Regions from separate parts of the Holdemania massiliensis genome, predicted to be linked through region 2. Evidence: a T-box and tRNA genes for the amino acid it is inferred to sense, from the RefSeq annotation. Region 2 holds a T-box; the other holds one or more tRNA genes.
What was found. The T-box of region 2 lies ahead of ileS (isoleucine--tRNA ligase). A T-box ahead of a tRNA ligase gene usually reads a tRNA of that ligase, here a tRNA-Ile.
Positions count from the first base shown of each region.

Region 1: it has a tRNA-Ile gene. The T-box ahead of ileS (isoleucine--tRNA ligase) is inferred to sense a tRNA for this amino acid. The anticodon was not compared.

Region 1 covers NZ_JAKNTK010000001.1:3,775,812-3,785,858, forward strand. Annotated here, with positions in the region: gene MCG46_RS17485 (ABC transporter permease subunit) at 1-429, opposite strand, end outside; gene MCG46_RS17490 (ATP-binding cassette domain-containing protein) at 423-1,343, opposite strand; gene MCG46_RS17495 (response regulator transcription factor) at 1,424-2,092, opposite strand; tRNA gene MCG46_RS17500 (tRNA-Ala) at 2,343-2,418, opposite strand; tRNA gene MCG46_RS17505 (tRNA-Ile) at 2,437-2,513, opposite strand; gene MCG46_RS17510 (N-acetylmuramoyl-L-alanine amidase family protein) at 2,646-3,335, opposite strand; gene MCG46_RS17515 (MATE family efflux transporter) at 3,365-4,675, opposite strand; gene MCG46_RS17520 (MerR family transcriptional regulator) at 4,737-5,531, shown strand; gene MCG46_RS17525 (MATE family efflux transporter) at 5,651-6,988, opposite strand; gene MCG46_RS17530 (MarR family winged helix-turn-helix transcriptional regulator) at 6,985-7,419, opposite strand; gene MCG46_RS17535 (ORF6N domain-containing protein) at 8,148-8,435, opposite strand; gene rpsI (30S ribosomal protein S9) at 8,987-9,394, opposite strand; gene rplM (50S ribosomal protein L13) at 9,410-9,847, opposite strand.
Region 2 covers NZ_JAKNTK010000001.1:1,513,533-1,523,579, reverse strand. Annotated here, with positions in the region: gene nadD (nicotinate (nicotinamide) nucleotide adenylyltransferase) at 1-121, opposite strand, end outside; gene yhbY (ribosome assembly RNA-binding protein YhbY) at 118-411, opposite strand; gene MCG46_RS06795 (GTPase) at 412-1,470, opposite strand; gene MCG46_RS06790 (YqeG family HAD IIIA-type phosphatase) at 1,463-1,990, opposite strand; gene ileS (isoleucine--tRNA ligase) at 2,240-4,969, opposite strand; T-box leader at 5,009-5,230, opposite strand; gene MCG46_RS06780 (DivIVA domain-containing protein) at 5,218-5,691, opposite strand; gene MCG46_RS06775 (RNA-binding protein) at 5,706-6,458, opposite strand; gene MCG46_RS06770 (cell division protein SepF) at 6,458-6,865, opposite strand; gene MCG46_RS06765 (PRC-barrel domain-containing protein) at 7,020-7,289, opposite strand; gene sigG (RNA polymerase sporulation sigma factor SigG) at 7,362-8,135, opposite strand; gene MCG46_RS06755 (GNAT family N-acetyltransferase) at 8,289-8,765, shown strand; gene MCG46_RS06750 (metallophosphoesterase family protein) at 8,888-9,334, opposite strand; gene MCG46_RS06745 (V-type ATP synthase subunit D) at 9,476-10,047, opposite strand, start outside.

The DNA of each region.
Region 1 (10,047 bases), 2.3 Mb from region 2:
CATTGTTTCTAAGATGAAAAAGCCCAGGATGAATGCAAAATACATAAATATCGAAACAACGAGGATGATCATCGCTTTTGAAAAATAAATAATCCGGCGGTCAATTCCATAAGCAACAGACAATTTTATCGTTCCCACTTCATATTCTTTGTTAAAAAAAGTAGCCGTAAACAGAACATTGACTAGCCAGAAAAAAGCAGTATATCCAAGACACGACTGAGCAACAGTTTCAAAAGTAGGTTCTGCGGCAGATAAATAACTTTTAGCTTGGAAGCCAATATCCAAAAGCATCCCTTCACCTGATCCCATGATCGTCATTTCACCAAAAATCATGGATAAAAACAAAATAAACGCACTACCTAAAATAAAACCGATCCATGATTTTGAATGCACCAGCCGGTACAATTCCGCTTTTAAATAATTTAACATGATTTTTCTCCCGCTATGATTTTCATATAGTAGCTCTCTAAATCTTCGCCTTTGCACGTTAACTGATATAAGGTGATATCATTTCTTCCCAGCATCGCGGAAATTTGTTCAGGCGCATCAAGATAATCATATAAACAGATGGAATTGTCAGGCAAAACTCTATAATTATGGGTATGCAGCTCTAATTCTAATAAAGAAGCCACTTTCGACACATCGCTCACTTTCAGGTACAGATGCTTCTGACATTGTTTTTCTAATTCCTTCGCATCAATTTCCTGCATTAATTCTCCATGACTCAAAATACCATACTTCGTTGCCAGTTGATTCAGCTCTGACAAAATATGACTTGAAATCAAGATCGTTATTCCCATTTCTTTATTCAAACTTTTTAATAAATTTCTAAGTTCTAAAATACCGACCGGATCTAATCCATTAATCGGTTCATCCAAAACCAGAAATTCAGGGGTTCCTAACAAGGCAATGGCCAACGCAAGCCGCTGCCGCATTCCTAAAGAAAAATTCTTTACTTTTTTCTTTCCGACATGATCTAAATGAACTAAAGCGAGAACGTGGTCAAGATTCTCTTTACCAGGAATTCCCCGCTGCAATCGCTGAACTTCTAAATTTTCAATCGCCGTCATCTCGGAATACAAAGACGGACCTTCTATAATACATCCCATTCGGGAACGCTGTCCTGCAATGGACTTTCCTTGGTGTCCAAACAGAAATAACTCTCCGGTCGAAGGATTTGCCAGTCCGGTTAATAAGCGGATTAAGGTTGTTTTCCCCGCTCCATTCTCACCGATCAATCCGTAAATGTCACCGCGCTTCACCGTCATATTAATCCGATCCAGTACATTGACATGTTTATATCTTTTTACAATGTCTTTCGTTTGAAAAATGATTTCATTCATCCTATCATCCCTTTCTGTCCTTCATTATCGCAGAGAAAGGTCAAGGAAAGCTTAAGAGAAAGCTAAAGACTCCCTAAAGTTCAGCTCTTGATGAAACGATACCCCAATCCCCATACAGTTTCTATACGCCACCCTTCGCTGCCCAGCTTTTTTCTAATATTACTGATGTGCGTATTCATTACATCATTATCTCGTGCAAAAACATCATTCCATACAGTTTCATAAAGATTTTGCTTAGAGAAAACCTTATTGGGATATTTCATTAACAATTCTAAAATTTGATATTCTTTAGCTGTCAGTGAAATGGGATTCTCTTGAATAAAAACTGATTTTGACTGCGTATCTAACGCCAATTCTCCACAGATAATCCGGATTCCCGGAAATGTTTTCTGATTTCGGATTAAACAGCGTTCGATCCGTGCCAACAGCTCTTCTAAGTTGAAAGGCTTGGTTATATAGTCATCCGCGCCAAGCCGCAGTAATTCTACTTTCGTGCGTACTAAATCTTTTGCGGATACAACTAAAATCGGTACATCGGAAACCTTTCTTATTCCGCACAGTATTTCTTCCCCGCTGACATAAGGAAGCATTAAATCTAAGATAACTAAGTCAAAGAACTTCTGGTTAAAAACAGACAATGCGTTAAGTCCAGAAAAACAACATTCAGTTTCATAATTATAATTGCACAAAAAATCAGTTAATATTTGACATATTTCTTTGTCATCTTCTATGATTAATACACTGCTCATATTCAGCTCCCGTTTATGTTGAAAATTTATTAAAGTGCTTTTCTCATCTTTGAAATTTGATATTAAATTTGGTATATCCCCGCATTTACGTCACATTTATCAATGAACCTGAGCTTTTAGCCAAGAACAGTCCATCAAATTCAAGGATATCTTTGATTCAACTTTATCTCAACTATGGAGAAAAAAAGGATATCGCTCAAAGCCTTACATAGACTTTTATAAATCGCGATATCCTAATAGTAACATATCATGGTGGAGCATAACGGGATCGAACCGTTGACCTCCTGCGTGCAAAGCAGGCGCTCTCCCAGCTGAGCTAATACCCCATGTATATTTAAATTCGATGGTGGGCCTGAATGGACTTGAACCAACGACCTCACCCTTATCAGGGGTGCGCTCTAACCACCTGAGCTACAGGCCCAATTAACTGTTTCCCATCGAATGCTTAATAAATATACCACGGAGAAAATAAAGTGTCAACAACTTTTTAAAGTTTTTTCGATTTTTTGCATCGCCGATGATCCTGCCCTCTCAGTCGGCCTGTTTTTCCCTGTTATTCCAGAATCTTAACAAAATCATCAATCCCCTGAAAGATTGCATAAGCAATTTCATCCAGGTGTTCATCTTTCTGCAGTGCAGCTAAATCCTGACCGTTGGACAAGAATCCAATCTCAGCCAAAATCCCCAACGTAGTCGTCTGTTTCAGAATATAGATATTCCCGGTTTTGGGTTGGAATTTCGACTCCGTTACCGGCCGCAGCCGTTCCAATACCGCCGCGGCCAGCTGATGGGAATTCTCATTTCCCTGCTGATAATAAACTTCGGCTCCATGAACACGTTTGTCCAGCGAGATATTGCAGTGAATGCTGATAAATAATGTCACTTGGGGCTGATTCATAATCTCTACTCGTTTCTTCAGATCTTCCCGCTTCACATTCTTAGCCTCCGAAGGTGCCAGATCAACGTCCTCTTCCCGGATCATAATCACTTCGGCACCCGCCCCTTCCAACAATCGCTGCAGTTTCTTCGCTGTTTTTAAATTAATCTCATCTTCGTCGATCGCCTGACTCCGCGCTCCCGGATCCTTTCCCCCATGGCCCGCATCAATCACTATTGTCATTCCGTTTAAGCGTGTATCCGACATGACCGTAATCGCACGGCTGAATGCCCGCATCACCAGAGCGGCGATCAACAGAACAATCAAACTGCCTGTTGCCCAACATTTTCGTTTTAACCGTTTCATCGTTTTATTGTATGAAAAAAGCAGCGGAGCTATGCCGCTGCAAAGGGATGCGTTGTCCGCATCAGGATCAAGCTTAAAATCAGACACAGACCTTCGCTTACGGTCGGAGTCAGCCAGATACCCACTGCCCCTAGAGCTGAGGACAAAATCAATAAACAAACTAAGATCACAACGATTCCCCGTGCTAACGATAACGTCAGGGCTGCTTTTGGCTTTGCCAGCGCAACAAAGAATCCGGATGTTAATACATTATAGCCCATGATCAGAAAACAAATTGCATAAATTCGGAAAGCGGTGATCGTATTGGCAAACAGCGCCGCTTCCTGCGGCTTGATAAAGACTGAGACGATCTGCGGCGTCAGGATCATGCAACCGCCAAAACAGAGCGCCGAAGTGAGTGCAGCGGCAATCAGTCCGTACCGATACACCAGTTTGATCGTCGCGGAGTCCCGCTGTCCCACCGCATAGCTGACTAACGGCTGACAGCCCTGGGCAATGCCTACAAACGCCATCAGCACCAGATTGTAGACATATGTCATAACCGTATAGCTGACAACGCCGGATGTTCCGATAATGGATAAAATCTGATGATTGAACGCAAAGACGATGACGCCGGCGGATAGCTCGGTAATGCAGTCGGCAATCCCGATCGGCACAATCCGCTTGTATTGAGACAGATCCAGCGAAAACCGGGTAAAATGAAAGTGCGTTTTCCGGCTAAACAGAAAGTGGCTGAAGAAAACAAGAAAGGTCAGCAGCTGGGAAATTCCCGTTGCCCAGGCAGCTCCGGCTAGTCCCCAATGGAAGCCGAAGACAAACAAAGCATCCAGCACAACGTTGGTAAACGCCCCCAGCAGAACACCGAAAGTGGACAGCTGCGGGAAGCCGTCGGCCTTGATCAGCACTTCAAACGAATAAGAAACAATAAAGAAAAAGCCAAATCCCCCGATGATCCGCAGATATTCCGTTACATACTGCAGCGTATCGCTGCCGGCTCCCAGAAACAAAGCCAGCGGCTGAGCCAAGATCACACAGCTTACCGAAATCAGCAGCGCCAGCGTGGACAGGACAACGGTATTCATCGTAAACAGCTGATTAGCCCGCTCCTCTCGCCCCGCGCCTCGATGGATCGAAATCAACGTCGACGCGCCGATCGACAGCAGCAGTGAAAAAGCAAACATAAAGTTGATAAAAGGCATCGCCAGATTGACGGCAGCCAAGGCTGTTTCTCCTGCATAATTGGCAATAAAGATCCCGTCCACCATCGTATACAGGTTAAAAACCAGCATCGACGCCATGGATGGCAGGACAAAGCGTATAAATTTACGTTTTAAGCTCATAATTCCTCCTTCCTGAACCAGTATAAACCTTGGTATAATACTAGAGTCAAGGGGTGATCGAATGAAAAATCAGTATAAGATTCACCAGATCTGTCAGCTGTATCATATTGGTGCAGATTCGCTGCGGTATTATGAAAAGATGGGTTTGATTCAGCCGCAGCGCAGTGAAGGAAATTACCGGCTGTACTCCCTCAGCGATATTTGGCGGCTTAACGTGATCCGAGACTTATTAAAGCTGGGTTTCAGCACGCAGCAGATCAAAACCTATCTTGATTCCCGCTCCGTGGCTACCACCCGTCACCTGCTGGACGAAAAGGAAGCCATTCTGAGGCAGCGCATCGAGGAGATGAAGAAAGACCTACAGGACTTGCAAAATCGCCGTCAGAGCCTTGAGGAAGCGCTCAGCGAGCCGATGAATCAGGTGCGTTTACGAACATTTCCTAAACGGAGATGTCTGCTTTTAAAAGAGAAGATTGAACATGACGAGGATATCGATTATCTGTTGACAAAATTATCTGGACGGTTAGAGGAACAGCTGTCGATTCTCGGCAATGTCGATACCGGATCCATTCTGGAACCTCAGGCGGACGGCACAGTCCGATGCACATCGGTCTTCATTTGTACGGAAGATGAGTCCTATGATTTTACATTGGAAGAAGGCCAATATCTCACCCTGACTTACAGCGGCCGCTACGATACGCATGACGAGCATCTGCGAATCCTGCAGGAGGCAATTCAGAAACGAAAACTAAAAGCCGTCGGTCAGTTCCTGGAATTCTTACTGATCGACATTCATGAAACCCAGCGTTATGATGAATATGTCACGCAGCTTCAGGTCCGTGTTGTTGCTGAGTAATTCACAGGCAGAAAAAAACCTGGCCTTTTGCGGCAAAGCTTCTAAGTTGCTGCCGAAGAGCCAGGTTTTTATTCGTTTGGGTTTCTCCCGCAGAATCTAATGGCATCGGATTCCGCGCGCTAATCCTGCATTGCGCCCGAACTTGGATTATTTTGACTGCAGAGCAGAATGGATTCCTGATGTTCTGCCTTTCTTAACAATCCAAGACTGAATACCGCAATCACGACCTGAGAGATCGGAACCGCCGCCCAGGTACCGACGATGCCGAACTGAGCCGGCAGGAACAGCAGCAGACATGCCAGAATGATCGGTTCACCATAAATCAAAAGATAGGCATATTTGTTCTTCTCTGTCGCATAGAAATAGGAAATCGCAATCCGCGAAACAGCAACAAAGGCAAACCCTAGAATAAAGACCGGCAGACTTCTGCCCACGGCGTCTATTGTCTGGACTGAAGCCCCAAACAAAACCGCTGAGGCATAGCGTTGGCTGTACAGCAGAATCATGCTGAGCAAGGCAATCGCCAGACCAAACTGAAAGGCCAGCTTCCGCACATGGCGAACTTTGGACGGGTTCTGTTCGCCATAATATTGGCTGAACAGCGGCTGCGTGCCGTCACTGATTCCCTGCAGCAGAAGCAGCATGACGCAGCAGACATAGCTGATGATCGCGTAGGTGCTGACGGCATTGTCGCCTCCGACCCGAATCGCGCTCCAGTTGATCAAAATCAATGTCACATTGGGGACAAAGGTCAGACCTAAAGGTGAAGGCGTCAGTTTCAGAATCCGAGTAGTCTGATATTCCCAGCCTTTATCCCATTGTGCCTTTAGCGTTTTCCGCAGCGGATACAGCACGGCCAGGCACCAAATCATCGTGACCGCCTGTCCCAACACTGTCGCAGCGGCCGCGCCAGCCAAACCATACGGCAGCACCCAGACAAAAACATAATCCAGCAGGATATTGGTAAGAAAACCGGCGATCATCGCAGCCATTGCCTGAATCGATTTTCCCATATTGCGGATTACGGGTACTAAACCGACACCCAACACCTGAAACAAGATTCCCATTATAATGACCGTGATGTATTCCCGGCCATAACTTTCCAATGCTCCCTGTGCTCCCAATAGATGCAGCAGCGTTCCGCCTAAGGGCAGATACACCAAAGTCAGAACCACGCTGACTAAAACTAACAGACCGCAGGTAATCCAGAAATAACGATTCCGTTCATTCATTCGATTCCCGCCCTCCGCAATGGCGAAGTGAATGGCGCCGGCCATCCCGATCCCTGTCCCTGCAGCCTGAATCAGAGCGACCAGCGGATAAACAAGATTGATTGTGGCCAGCCCTTGATCACCCACACTGTTGCCGACAAAGAAACCATCGACAATCGCGTAGATTCCTGACAGGGCAAAAGCGAGCATGGAAGGGATCACATACTTAAAAAATGTTTTGGTCAAGGTTTCACCTCCTCAAACGCATCAAGAAAGCGTTTCGTTTCCTTTAACATCGCCCGCATTGATGAAATTCCGATCGTTTGGATCACCTCAAGCTCGTGAGTCTGCAGCTCACGGATCACGGTTTGCGCCAGCGCCGTTCCCTGCGTTGTAAGAAGGATTTCCTTACGCCTATGATCTTGTGGGGATTCTTTGAAAACAACGATCTCCCGCTTCGCCAGGGCGTGCAGAATTGAATTGACCGTTTGTTTTGGCAGATGCCATCTCTGACACAGATCTCGTTGGGTTATGGGCCGATCTGTTTCCCACAAAGTATAAAGAAACAACAGCTCTGTATATGAAATACCCCGTGCTTTTGCCCAGTGGTCATAAACGTCATCCATTCTCCCCCAGAGCTCATAATACTCCATCATCAATGTCTGATGTTCATTCATTTTCATTCCCCCTCTCTTTGACCTTTTCAAACTCTGAATAAATCATGACTCTATTTAAAGATCAGTTTTTCAATTAGTCTGATTTCAGACCAATTGAAAAGAAGTATAGCAAATCCGTTGATCCCTGTCAAGTTTTCCAAAGAAGTGTATGCTTTATGTGTTATGAATCCTCGATATCTTCGTTATAATTGAGGAGAATATCGTGAAAAAGTATAGATTGTACGTATGACTAAGGATCGCCAACATCTTTTGTGAAACAACATAGCTGGCGATATAAAACAAGAGTTTTTTGAGCTATGCAGCATCAGGCTGTAACAGGCTCCTTGTCTAATGTTACGTTGAACGTGACGACAACCTCAGCGCAGATTTGCTGCCTTGTTAGAACTATCCTATCGCCTGTATACTCACGGAAAATCTAAAAAAATCCTATAATGGCCTTTATCTTAAATCTCTCCAGGCTATACCTGCTGAAAAAGTGCTGTGTTGCCAACCTGTTCCCAACAAGGACGATTTACCAGCTCATTCCAACAAAGAAAAACCCCTTCGCAAAGGGGTTTCCGCATAACTGATAGGTCTTGTAATTAACGCTGCTGAACCGCGGAGCACGACGAGCGGCCTTTAAGCCATGTTGCAATTCCCAGAACACCGTTTTCCTTGTGTATTCCGGGCTTTTTTCGGCTCTTTGTATATGGGTCATCCTATTTCTTAATCACAAATTCCGATGTAATTTACCCCTCTATTTCCAGCTCTAATCTCAGAAGAATGTTCCTCACAACACCAACATCCTCAATCAACGTAATTCCAAAGCTTACCTTAACTGCTACTTCGCTATGCAACACACTGGCCAGCATAGAAATTCCCTGTTCTGTAAATGCATAAGGAAGTGTCCTACGGCCACCATAATTCTTTTCTTCCTGATCAAAACTTGCAAAGCCAGTTTGGCATTTCAAGTTTTGATACTCCGTGTTCCGAATACTCTGTCCGTTGACATATTTAGTAGGTTCTCTCTCGATTATATATTGTCAGACCTGCTAAAACTGCGAATAGGAAAGAGATCTCCCTTGCTGGCGGCAATCACATACTCTACTATAGATTTTTCCTTCATCTCCCACAAACAATTCTGTATGTATCCAAATTCACTTTTTACCAATCAGCTCTGTTTCCAACTCCAAAACTTTTTCTAATGTACGCATCTATTCTGAACTTCCTTTGCGATAAGTTCTTTTCTGATTCTATTATTGGCATATGAAAGCGAAACACAAAGATACTGAAAAAAAACAGAGTGAAGACGTAACGCCGTTCCATCTTTTTAGTTTGAGCAGGCGATGACTTGCGCGTTCATAGACTTCACCTTATTTCTAAATTATGTTGATTGCTTCTGGAAATAGAAAAAGCACCCAGTCATCATCTATACTGAATGCTTGCATTAAAATCATATTCAATGATTCATATTTGGCCAAACTATGTCAAACCCTATCAGCTCTTCCAGTCAGAAATAAGAAAACCCCGGAAGTCTTTGATTTCTCGGGGTTCTTTGATCTGTTTTTGATACAGTTTGTACAGCAGATTAACGCTTGCTGAACTGCGGAGCACGACGAGCGGCCTTTAAGCCATACTTCTTCCGTTCCTTAGCGCGGCTGTCACGAGTCAGGAAACCCGCTGCCTTCAGCTTCGGACGGTAATCACTGGAAGCTTCCAGCAATGCCCGTGCGATACCATGACGCATAGCGCCTGCCTGGCCGGTGAATCCACCGCCACAGACATTGATCTTGATGTCAAACTGACCCAGAGTTTCTGTCAGTTCCAACGGGGAACGGACAACCATGCGCAGTGTTTCTTCCGGCAGGTATTCCTCCAAAGTCTTTCCATTGATGCTCATTGCACCTGTGCCCGGGGTCATGAAGACGCGGGCAACAGCTGTTTTACGACGGCCTGTGCCGATATACGTTACGTTTGATTTCTTTTTCGCTGCCATTAGTCTTTCTCCTTACTAACCCTTGATTTTCAGCTCAACAGGTTTCTGAGCCTGATGCGGATGTTCGCTGCCTGTGTAAACAAACAGATGTGTACGCATAACATCGCCTAACTTCGTGTGCGGCAACATACCCTTGATGGCCTTTTCGACCCATTCAACAGTATACTGTTCACGCATGACACGAGTCGTACGAACGCGCAGTCCGCCTGGATGCATCGAGTGGCTGAAATAGCTCTTCTTGTTATCCTGATCTCCAGTGATCTCGATCTTGTCAGCATTGATGACGATGACATAATCACCGCAGTCAACATTCGGTGTAAATGTAGGTTTGTGCTTTCCACGCAGAACGGTCGCGACTTCACTCGCAAGACGTCCCAGTGTTAATCCTTGTCCGTCAACGACGTACCACTGACGTACAACTTCATTTGGTTTTGCCATAGTTGTCTGGCGCATAATTTAATTCCTCCTAACCAAGTGTAGTTTCCGGGGCTACATTTGGCATAAGTTGCCGAGTATTATTCTAAACTCCCAGCCCCTTTTCGTCAACTGTTTTTTAGGCTTTTTACCGTTTATTTTCACTCTTTTCATCATTTACCTGATTTCCACAGCTCTCCGTGTGCCATTTCCCTGAAAAAAGCGAAAAACGGCAAACT
Region 2 (10,047 bases):
TTTTCAATGACGGAACAAACCAGACCTGATCCAATCTCAGCTGCTTCAAAGCCGTCTTGGCGATCGCCAGATGACCGTTATGGATTGGATCAAAGGTTCCGCCCAACAGTCCGATTTTCATCGCGGCAGCTCGATTCTGCGGTGCTCGCGGCTTTCGCGGTACAGCACAATCGTTCTTCCGATGATCTGCACAACCTCGGCATGCGTGCCGCTGGACAGATCCAGAGCGATCTGCCGGACATCCTCTGAGCAGGTCTTTAAAATATTGAGCTTGACTAATTCATGAGCTTCCAGCGAATCAGACAGCGTGTTGATCAAATTGTGCGAGACACCGTCTTTGCCGACCTGAAAGAGCGGCCGCAGCGAATTCGCCATCGAGCGCAGCGTACTTTTCTGTTTATTGGTTAACATCTATATCATTGCCTTTCTTTGTTTAATTTCGATTTCCTGAGGATGGGTGACGACGATCTGATCGTAATTTCCGCTCAGCGACATCCAGCCGATCCCCGGAATCACAATATCTTCTTTCTCGCCTAACGGCGTCAGTAGAGTTCGTTTCCACTGGTTCACCGGTGCGGTTGTCGGCACCGGCTGCAGCAGTTCACCATAATGCTTCTGCCACAACTCATCCGCCTTATCCACCCGCCCGCGGTGCAGCTCCAGCAGATTGCTGCAGTAGAACACCGCCGAAGCCGGTTTGGCATTCAGAATATCCATCCGGCATAATCCGCCGACCGCAAAGCTTTGATTCCCGCGCAGCTGAAAGCCGACCGGTTTAACCGCTTTAGACGGCAGCACGGTTTTCAGATCGTTTTCCGCTAAATGCAGCAGCATGGAATTGCGCGGCGTCAGCCCCGGCGTATCGTAAACCGTGACGCCGTCAATGACTATCGGATTGAAATCCAGCGTCGTTCCGGGATAACGCGAACTGGTCAGCTGCGGTTTGTCAATTAACGCATTGAGCAGCGTACTCTTGCCGGCGTTGGCCATCCCCATCACCACGACATCCTTGCCGTGTGCCCAATGCAGGGCATGCAGCACCTCTTCCGTGCCGCCGGGGATATTTTTGCCGGTCACGACCAGCCCTTGAACATGGATATCCAACGCCTTTAAGCGCCCGTATATAAACCGAGCCAGCTTCTCATTGCCGACCGTTTCCGGAAGCAGATCGCGCTTGGTCCCGACGACGATCACATCCTTGCCGAACAGATGACGATTCATGCCGTCCAAGAGACTCGCTTCCAGATCAAACAGATCGACAACCCACAGCACCAGGGCGTCCATCGTATGGATCTGAGCCAGAATTCGATCAGGATCAATGCCCTCCCGCATCGAAAACTGCAGATCATCATAATGCGTCAGGCGGAAGCAGCGCTGGCACAGCTTACTGCCAACCTTCGGCGTATAGCCGGCCACCCCCGGCTGATCATGCTGCAGTACGGCGCCGCAGCCCTGACATTTTTCACTCATCATATTCTCCCCTTTTTAAGATTCCAGCCTGTTCCAAACACCGGTAAACCTGGTTTTCAACCAGCCGATTCAACTTTGTCCAGGTGATATCCCGGCTGACCAGCGGTGTTGTTAAGATCGTCACAAAATGCATTCGATTGCCGCCGAGAATATCCGTCAGCAGCTGATCGCCGATCACCGCACACTGCTCCGGCTGCAATCCGGTGTCGCGCAGAACTTTTTTATACATCCGCTTCAGCGGCTTTGTTGAGAAATAATAATACGGTACGTCCAGACTGGAAGCAAACAGACTCACACGGTCTTTATTATTATTCGACATGACCACCGCCTGAATGCCATGATCTTTCAGTTTTTGAACAAATGCTTGGGCTTGAACGCCGGCTGTCTGTTCATCATGGGCAGCCAGCGTGTTGTCGATATCTAAAATCAAAAGCCGGATCTTCCGGCTGATCAGCCAGTTCAGATCCAGATCTTCAAAGCTTTTCAGATAGAGCGCAGGCGTGAAGTATTTCAGCAGCATACGGTTCCTCCTTATCTTAATGATTATATCAGATTCCTTCCTACAAAGAAACGAAAAAGACGTCAACGATCATGGTCTTTTGTCTAACTTTTACAGCCTTCCTATCCCCCTTAGCAAAGCAAGGAATGGATCTGATTTCAAAATTGATCCAATAGCGTGCAACGATTTAGCTCGTTTTTCTGAAAAGATAAAAAGATCCCGTGCAGAAATTCTGCATCAGGATCTGAACGGTTCTAAATAATCAACAGCTTATTTGCCCAGCACCTTGCGGCAGCGCGGGCACAGTCCTTCTTCGTCCGCCTGTTCGGAAAGGTTCCAGCAGCGCGGGCAGACAGTGCCTTCGGCCGGTACGATTTCAACCTGGCAGACTTCATAGGATTTCAGCTCATCAATCGAGAAGCTGACTTTGGAAACAATCAGCCACTGATGGAACTGATCCCCGCACAGCTCGGCGATCAATGCCCGATCCTCGTCACTGACATTGACCAGCACTTCAGCCTCCAGCGACTTGCCGATGACCTTAGCCGCACGGGCTTCCTCCAGTGCTTTGAAGATATCGGAGCGGATCAGCATCAGCCGCGCAACCTTGGCCTTCAAGGCTTCGGCGTCCTCCACCGCAAACATTTCGGCAAACTTGCCCAGATGGATGCTTTCGGCTTCACCCTGGAAGAAATCGTTGACCTCTTCCGCGGTATGGACTAAGATCGGTGCCCACAGCCGGACTAACACATCGACGGCATGGTACAGCACCGTCTGAACCTGACGGCGGCGTGGTGAATCCTTCTGCTCGATATACAGAATATCCTTGGTAAAGTCGAGATAGTACGCGGAGAATTCATTGGTCATCAGATTGGTCAGCAGCGTTGTGACATCTGAGAACCGATATTCTTGATAAGCTAGCTGACACTTCTCATTGACGTCGTTCAGCAGCGCCAGCATGTACTGATCCAGCTTCGGCAGTTCATTGACGGCAACCAGATCCGCACGGGTAAAATCTTCCTCGTTGTTGATATTGGCTAACAGGAAGCGGAATGTGTTTCTGACCTTGCGGTAGTTTTCACTGATCTGCTTCAGGATCTCTTCAGACATGCTGCAGTCCGCCTGATAGTCAACGCTGGCCGCCCACAGCCGCAGGATATCCGCGCCATATTTCTTGGTGATTTCCCCCGGAGCGACGGCGTTCCACTGCGACTTGCTCATCTTGACGCCTTTGCCGTCCATGACAAAGCCATGGCTTAACACCTGTTTGTACGGCGCCTGTCCATGTACGGCGGTGCCGACGATCAGCGACGAGTTAAACCAGCCGCGGTACTGATCGCTGCCTTCAAAATACAGATCAGCCGGATAGCCCAGACCGCGTTCGATCATCGCTCCGGTATGCGAGGAACCGGAATCAAACCAGACGTCCATCGTGTCCGTTTCCTTTGTAAATTCTCCCTGCGGGGAAGCCGGGTTGGCATAACCTTCCGGAAGCAGTTCTTTCGCATCCTTCTCAAACCAGATGTTGCTTCCATATTCGCGGAACAGGTTGGCAACATGCTCAAAGACCGCTTTTTCCATGATCGGTGAACCATCTTCGTTGTAGAAAATTGGAATTGGCACACCCCACGCACGCTGGCGGGAAATACACCAGTCACCGCGGTCAGCGATCATGTTGTGCATCCGCTGCTGGCCCCACTTCGGAATCCAGTCCACGTTGTCAATCTGATTTAAAAGTTCCGTGCGGATCTTGTCGATCGAGGCAAACCACTGGGTTGTCGCCCGGAAGATGATCGGCTTTTTCGTCCGCCAGTCATGCGGATAGGAGTGCGTGATCCACTCCAGCTTCAATAACGCGCCTAGTTCGTCCAGACGGTTAGCCACGGTCTTGTTGGCATCGTCGACATACTGACCTTTCAGCCAATCTCCGGCATCCTCCATCATGCAGCCGTGTTCATCGACATTGCAATACGCCGGTAGTCCATATTTCTGTCCGACGAAGAAGTCGTCGGCACCAAAACCCGGAGCGGTATGGACGCATCCCGTACCGGCATCGGCGGTAACGTGATCGCCCAGGATGATCAAGGATTCGCGGTCATACAGCGGGTGCTGGCAGGTGATCATTTCCAGCTCACGTCCCTTAAACGTCTTTAAGATTTCCTTTTTCTCCAAACCAAACTTCGCCCAGAGCATATCGACCAATTCTTCCAGCACGATCAGCTTGCCTTTTTCACTGTCGACTAACGCATAGGTCAACTCTGGGTTCAAACAGATTGCCAGATTGGCCGGAATCGTCCACGGCGTTGTCGTCCAGATTACAAACGAGGTATCGCTGTCCAGGATCCCCTTGCCATCCTTGACCGCAAACTTGACGAAGATCGTCGGAGACTTGACATCCTTATATTCAATTTCTGCTTCGGCTAACGCTGATTCGCTGGACGGTGACCAATAGACCGGCTTTAAGCCTTTATAGATCAGACCATCCATGGCCATCTGACCGAAAATCTGAATCTGATGCGCTTCAAATTCTTTCTTTAACGTGATGTAGGGGTGGTCGTAATCGCCAACGACGCCCAAGGATAAAAATCCAGCCTTCTGCCGTTCTACCTGCTCCAAAGCATAGTCGTAACACAGCTTGCGGAAGGCGGACAGTTCCATCTTCTTGCGATCATAACCCAGCTTGGTAATCGCGGTTTCAATCGGCAGACCGTGCGTATCCCAGCCTGGAATAAACGGTACTTTATAGCCGGCCATGTAATGGGAACGAACGATAACATCCTTTAAAATCTTGTTCAACGCATGACCTAAATGAATGTCGCCGTTGGCATAGGGTGGCCCATCATGCAGCACAAAAGGCTCGCAACCTTCCCGTTTTTCCAGCATTTTTTCATAGATTGCCTGTTCTTTCCAGCGGTTCTGATAGCCCGGTTCCTTGGTCGGCAGCTTGCCTCTCATCTCGAACTTCGTATTCGGCATCAGCAGTGTGTTTTTGTAATCCATATCCTTCTACCTCCTAAAACAATAAAAAAGCGCCCTTGCAAAAAGGACGCACGATGCGCGGTACCACCTTCGTTCACCGCTGATTTGCACCAGCGATGCGCTTTTCTCATAACGCCGAGCCGCGGTCTTTTCTACTCGAATTCAAAAAGACAGCTCACAGGTGATGTCCAGTTCCAGCCGGGGTTCTGCGTTTCACCATCCCGCAGACTCTCTGCACTCCCGCTTGTGTGGAAACGGCGCGTCCTGCATCAAAGCTTTTCGTGATTCAGCCATTCCGATTTCGGAACCGGCGGAATTTCAAACTGGTCCAGCATGCCCATCAGCGAGCTCAGCTGTTCCTGCATATCCCCTTTCATCTCCGTCGCCTCCGACGCGATCCGTGAGAGGTCGTTGAGAATGATCCGGGCGGTTGTCAGCGCTTCACTCACAATCGCATCCGCGTTGTTCTGCGCGGTTTCGATGATCGTGTTGGCTTCCTTGAGGGCCAGGCGGGCGATATCATCCGCCGCCTTTTCCTTCACGGTTAATTCACTGACCAGGGTTTGATAACGCTGACGGATCACCGCCAGCTGTTCGTTGGCCGACTGAATCTGACGGCTGGTCAGATCCAGCTGTTTTTTCAGAGAATCTATTTCCTGGACGTACCGGTCAACCGCATTATCGACGGCGAAGCGGTCATATCCGTTTTTCATCAGTCGGAATTTCGGTGTTCCCGGTTCCAAAGAAATCCCCCTCTCTAAACGTATTTTTCAAATTCGGCAACGATCCGGTCGCTGCGGGTCTGTCCGCGCTGGCCTTTCAGCACAAAACGCCCGTACCCGCACACGGAAATCGTGTCTTCATTATGACACAGAAAGTCGCATTCATCAAGAATTTTATGATTCACGGAAACCTTCTGCGCCCGGATTAACTCCTGCGCCTTAGCCCGCGACATCCGGCACAGCCCGCCGATCACACAGTCTAACCGCAAGGCGGTCACGATCACCGTCAGCGTCTGTTTTTCAACGGCCGGCTCATACCGCATTGAGGATCGCTGCAGCTGAATTGACAGGCGATGAATCCGCGTCAGGTTCATGCAGACATAATCCGCCAGGTCTTCACTGGTATAAATCACAATCCGCCCCGGCTCGACCCACAGATCGCCAAACTGCGAACGATCCAGATCCAGATTCATCAGAGCTCCCAGAACATCCGGATGTTTCAGCTGCACAAATTTATCCGAAATCCGGGCGGTCAGACAGACAATATCGCTGCTTAAGTCCGCTTCCTCAGGCGCTAGAATCAACTTTTTCCGCTCTGTCCCCAAGCAGCCGCCGTCCCATCTGTACGCCAGATCCCAAGGCAGAAACGGGGTCAGAAAAGCCTGTTGGGCAGGCGAAAGAAAACAGGAGCGCACCGGCTTGCGGCGCGTCCTGCACTGATCCATCCAGTCTTCCAGCCGGGCCTGCAGCGCGGCGTCATCCGACTTTGAAAAATGCGCGTTCCGCACTATTCCTCATCGCTGTCCAGGCTGATCTCACCGTGGACGGCGATGGATTTCGGCGTGCACAGAATGACGTTGTGACCGATTTTCTGAATCGTTCCGTCTAAAGCAAAGACAACGCCTGTCAAAAAGTCAATTGTACGCTGCGCATATTCCCGCTGCAGCCGATGCAGATTGACAACGGCAGCCCGTCTTTCCTTTAAATGCTTTGCGACTTCCTCAGCCTCGTCAAATGAACGCGGCTCAAATAAAACCATTTTCGTATCCGAAGCGATCTTGGTTACACCTTTAGTCTGCGGCTGTTCATATTTGACGGGTGCGGCAATCTCGTCTTCTTCTACTTCCAGTTCTTCCTCATCGTAATCATCGTCGACTGGAGCGATGAAATTCTTCATTTTATCCAATACTCCCATGGTTTGCACCTTCCTTTAATTCTTGTTCATTATATCATAAATCTGCGCATGGGAATACCGAGTTCACAGAATTGAAAGGATTTCAATGCCCTTTTTCCATCAAAGTTTGCGGAAAGTCATGAAAGTGCCCGCTGCTTTTCCAGCTCTTTCCAGTTTATTGTTCTTTGGCTTTTCCGCTCTTGCTTCGCGGATGAATCAGAATCACATCTTCGCCGACGCTCACCACCTGATCCAGTCCGACGATGATGCGGGCCGGAGGAAACAAAAACGCGAAGACAGAGCGGAGCCAGCTGGAATTTTTCCCGACAAGAAATGACTGAACCTGGTAGTTGGTCAGCGACACATCCAAATCCTCGACGCGGCCGATCAGGGTGCCGTCCTGAACATTGACGACCTGTTTGTCCTGCAGTTCACTGAATTTCATTTTTATCACCTGATTCCAGTGTATGCCGCTGTCGAATTTTTGTGCTTCGCTATCGAATTTTTATAGCTTTTGTCAGAAATTCTTTTTCAAACACTGCAGCGCGCTTTTTTCTAAGCGGGATACCTGCGCCTGCGAGATGCCTAATTCAGAGGCGATTTCGGTCTGTGTCTGGCCTTGGTAATAACGCTTATTGATGATCTGCGCTTCTTTATCACTTAAATGCTTCATGCTTTCACGCAGAGCGATCAGGCTGGAGAGCTTGCCAATTTCATCGTGATCATCCTTGATCTGATCCAACAGATATAAGGTATCGCCGTCATCATTATAGATCGGCTCAAAGATGCTGACGACGCTCTGCAAAGATTCCAGGCTTTCCGCAATCTCCTTTTCCCTGACGCCCATGATCTCAGCCAGCTCGGCTAAGGAGGGTTCGCGTTGGTAGGTATGAATGAAGGTTTCCTTTTCTTTCAGCACCTTGTACGCCAGATCCTTTAAATGCCGGGAAACCCGGATCATCTGATTATCCCGCAGATAGCGTTTGATCTCGCCGATGATCATCGGGACGGCATAGGTTGAAAAGCGAACCTCGTGGGATAAATCAAAGTTGTCAATCGCCTTGATTAATCCAATACAGCCGATCTGAAACAGATCATCCATGTTTTCCGTGCGGTGCGCAAAGCGCTGAACGATGGACAGTACAAGCTTCAAATTGCCGTTGATCAGCTTCTCTTTCGCCGACAGATCACCACTCTGCAGCTGGATGAACAGCTCCGTCATCTGCTGACTCTTTAAAACCGGCAGCGCCGAAGTATTGACACCGCAGATATCTACTTTATATTTACCCATTGACCCGGACCCTCCTGATGTGCGTAATGGAAGTCTTCCCGCGGCGACATCGAATATTCCCGCATTCCTTTGGCACTCTTTGGAAGAATAGGGATGGTCAATCCGTGTAAAATTTTGTACAATAGATCACAGAACAGATTCAGGAGGGAAACCATGACATTGACTATCAGACAAGCGCAGCCTCAAGACTGCGCTACAATCGGCCGGTTTATCCGGTTGATTGCCGAATATGAAAAAATGAGCGACGACGTGATCTGGGATGATGCTACGCTCTATGACCAGCTGTTTGTGGAGCACCGGGCCGAAGTTCTCTTGGGCTATGAGGGGGAAGAGGTTGTCGGCTTTGCCTTATATTTCCATAACTTCTCAACCTTTGTCGGACGCAAAGGTCTATATCTGGAAGATTTATATGTCCTGCAGGAAAAACGCGGCCGAGGCTATGGCAAAGCTTTCTTTAAGCGGCTGGCTGAAATCGCTGTCGAACGGCACTGCGGCCGGATGGAATGGGTATGCTTGAACTGGAACACGCCTTCAATCAATTTCTACAAAAGCTTAGGTGCCGAAGGTTTAACCGAATGGACAACCTGGCGCTTGAGTGAAGACAAGATCCATCAGCTGGCAGGCCTTTAAGTTCTCTGCGCAGCGAAAAAACTAACTTTCGTTTCAGACTCAGCTAAAAAGCTGAACATCAAGGTTGAGGTTCAGCTTTTTTTTGTTTAAAATTATACCTTTTTTGTTTTTCTGAGGAACTGCTAGGGCTGCAGCACAATGAGTTCCGCATGGATCTGGCGATCCTGAATCGTCAGAACCATCATCGTCAGTTCCAGGCGAAACCGCCGCCGGCCGCAGCTGCCGGGATTCAGCCAACGCGTACTGCCTTGGATCTGATCCTCCGCCCGATGCGAGTGACCATAAATTTTCAAGTCAGCCGCAACGCAGTCCAGCGATTGACGGATATGCGCCATCGCGACATGCAGTCCTTCACAGTCAAAGATCTCGACCGTGGGCAGCCGCTCAAAAAACGGATCGTCATCATTATTGCCTTGAACACTGCGCAGTGGTTTCAGCGCATTCAAGGCTTCCCAGATCTCAGGCTCGCAGAAATCCCCCGCATGCCAGATTTCATCACATGTTTTTAAAATGTTGATCACCTCTGGCCGCAATACGTTATGAGTATCAGAAATCAAACCTACGCGCATGTTAAACACCTGCCTTTTGTCTTTTATTCTACACCAAAGTCAGAAAAATGTTTCTCTCACCCACACGATTTTTGAGCGAACTAGAAAAAAACCGCAGTTCCATCTGCTGCCGATGCAGATTTCTGCGTTTTTTTACCTTTTCTATTCCGTGACGGTATCCTTCTTTTTGTTGGCCTTGATGACCTTCAGCCGCGAGAATTCCTCACGGTCTTTTTCTTCCAGCGACTCGGTGATGAATTTCACAGTCGCCTCCAGATTAGGGATACTGATGTTCTTTAATGCATTGGCCCGTTTCTGCGTCTTGCGGATGGCGTTGGCCAGCCGATACACGCTGTTGTCCACCTCAGCAAGAATGATCGTCAGTTCCTTGACGCGGTGAAACTGCAGGTACGCTTCATCGACCCGGGAGTTCGTGCCTTCAAAGCCGTACTCCATTTTCGTTTCCGAAGGTTCAATGCTGACTGAAGGCACCTCGACGCCCATGACGGAACGGTAGGTGACATGCACCCCGGTTTCCACATGCACGCTGGCGGCGATATCGGAAATAATTCCCGTTGATACGTTAGCCTGCTGCAAAAGATAATACGCAGTCTCATAACTCTGCGTAATTTCATCACGCAGCATCTTAACCTTATCGACAAGCTGCATCATTTCCCGAATCAGGACATTGCGCTTGCGGTCCAGCAGATCATAGCCCATCCGAGCCAGAGCCA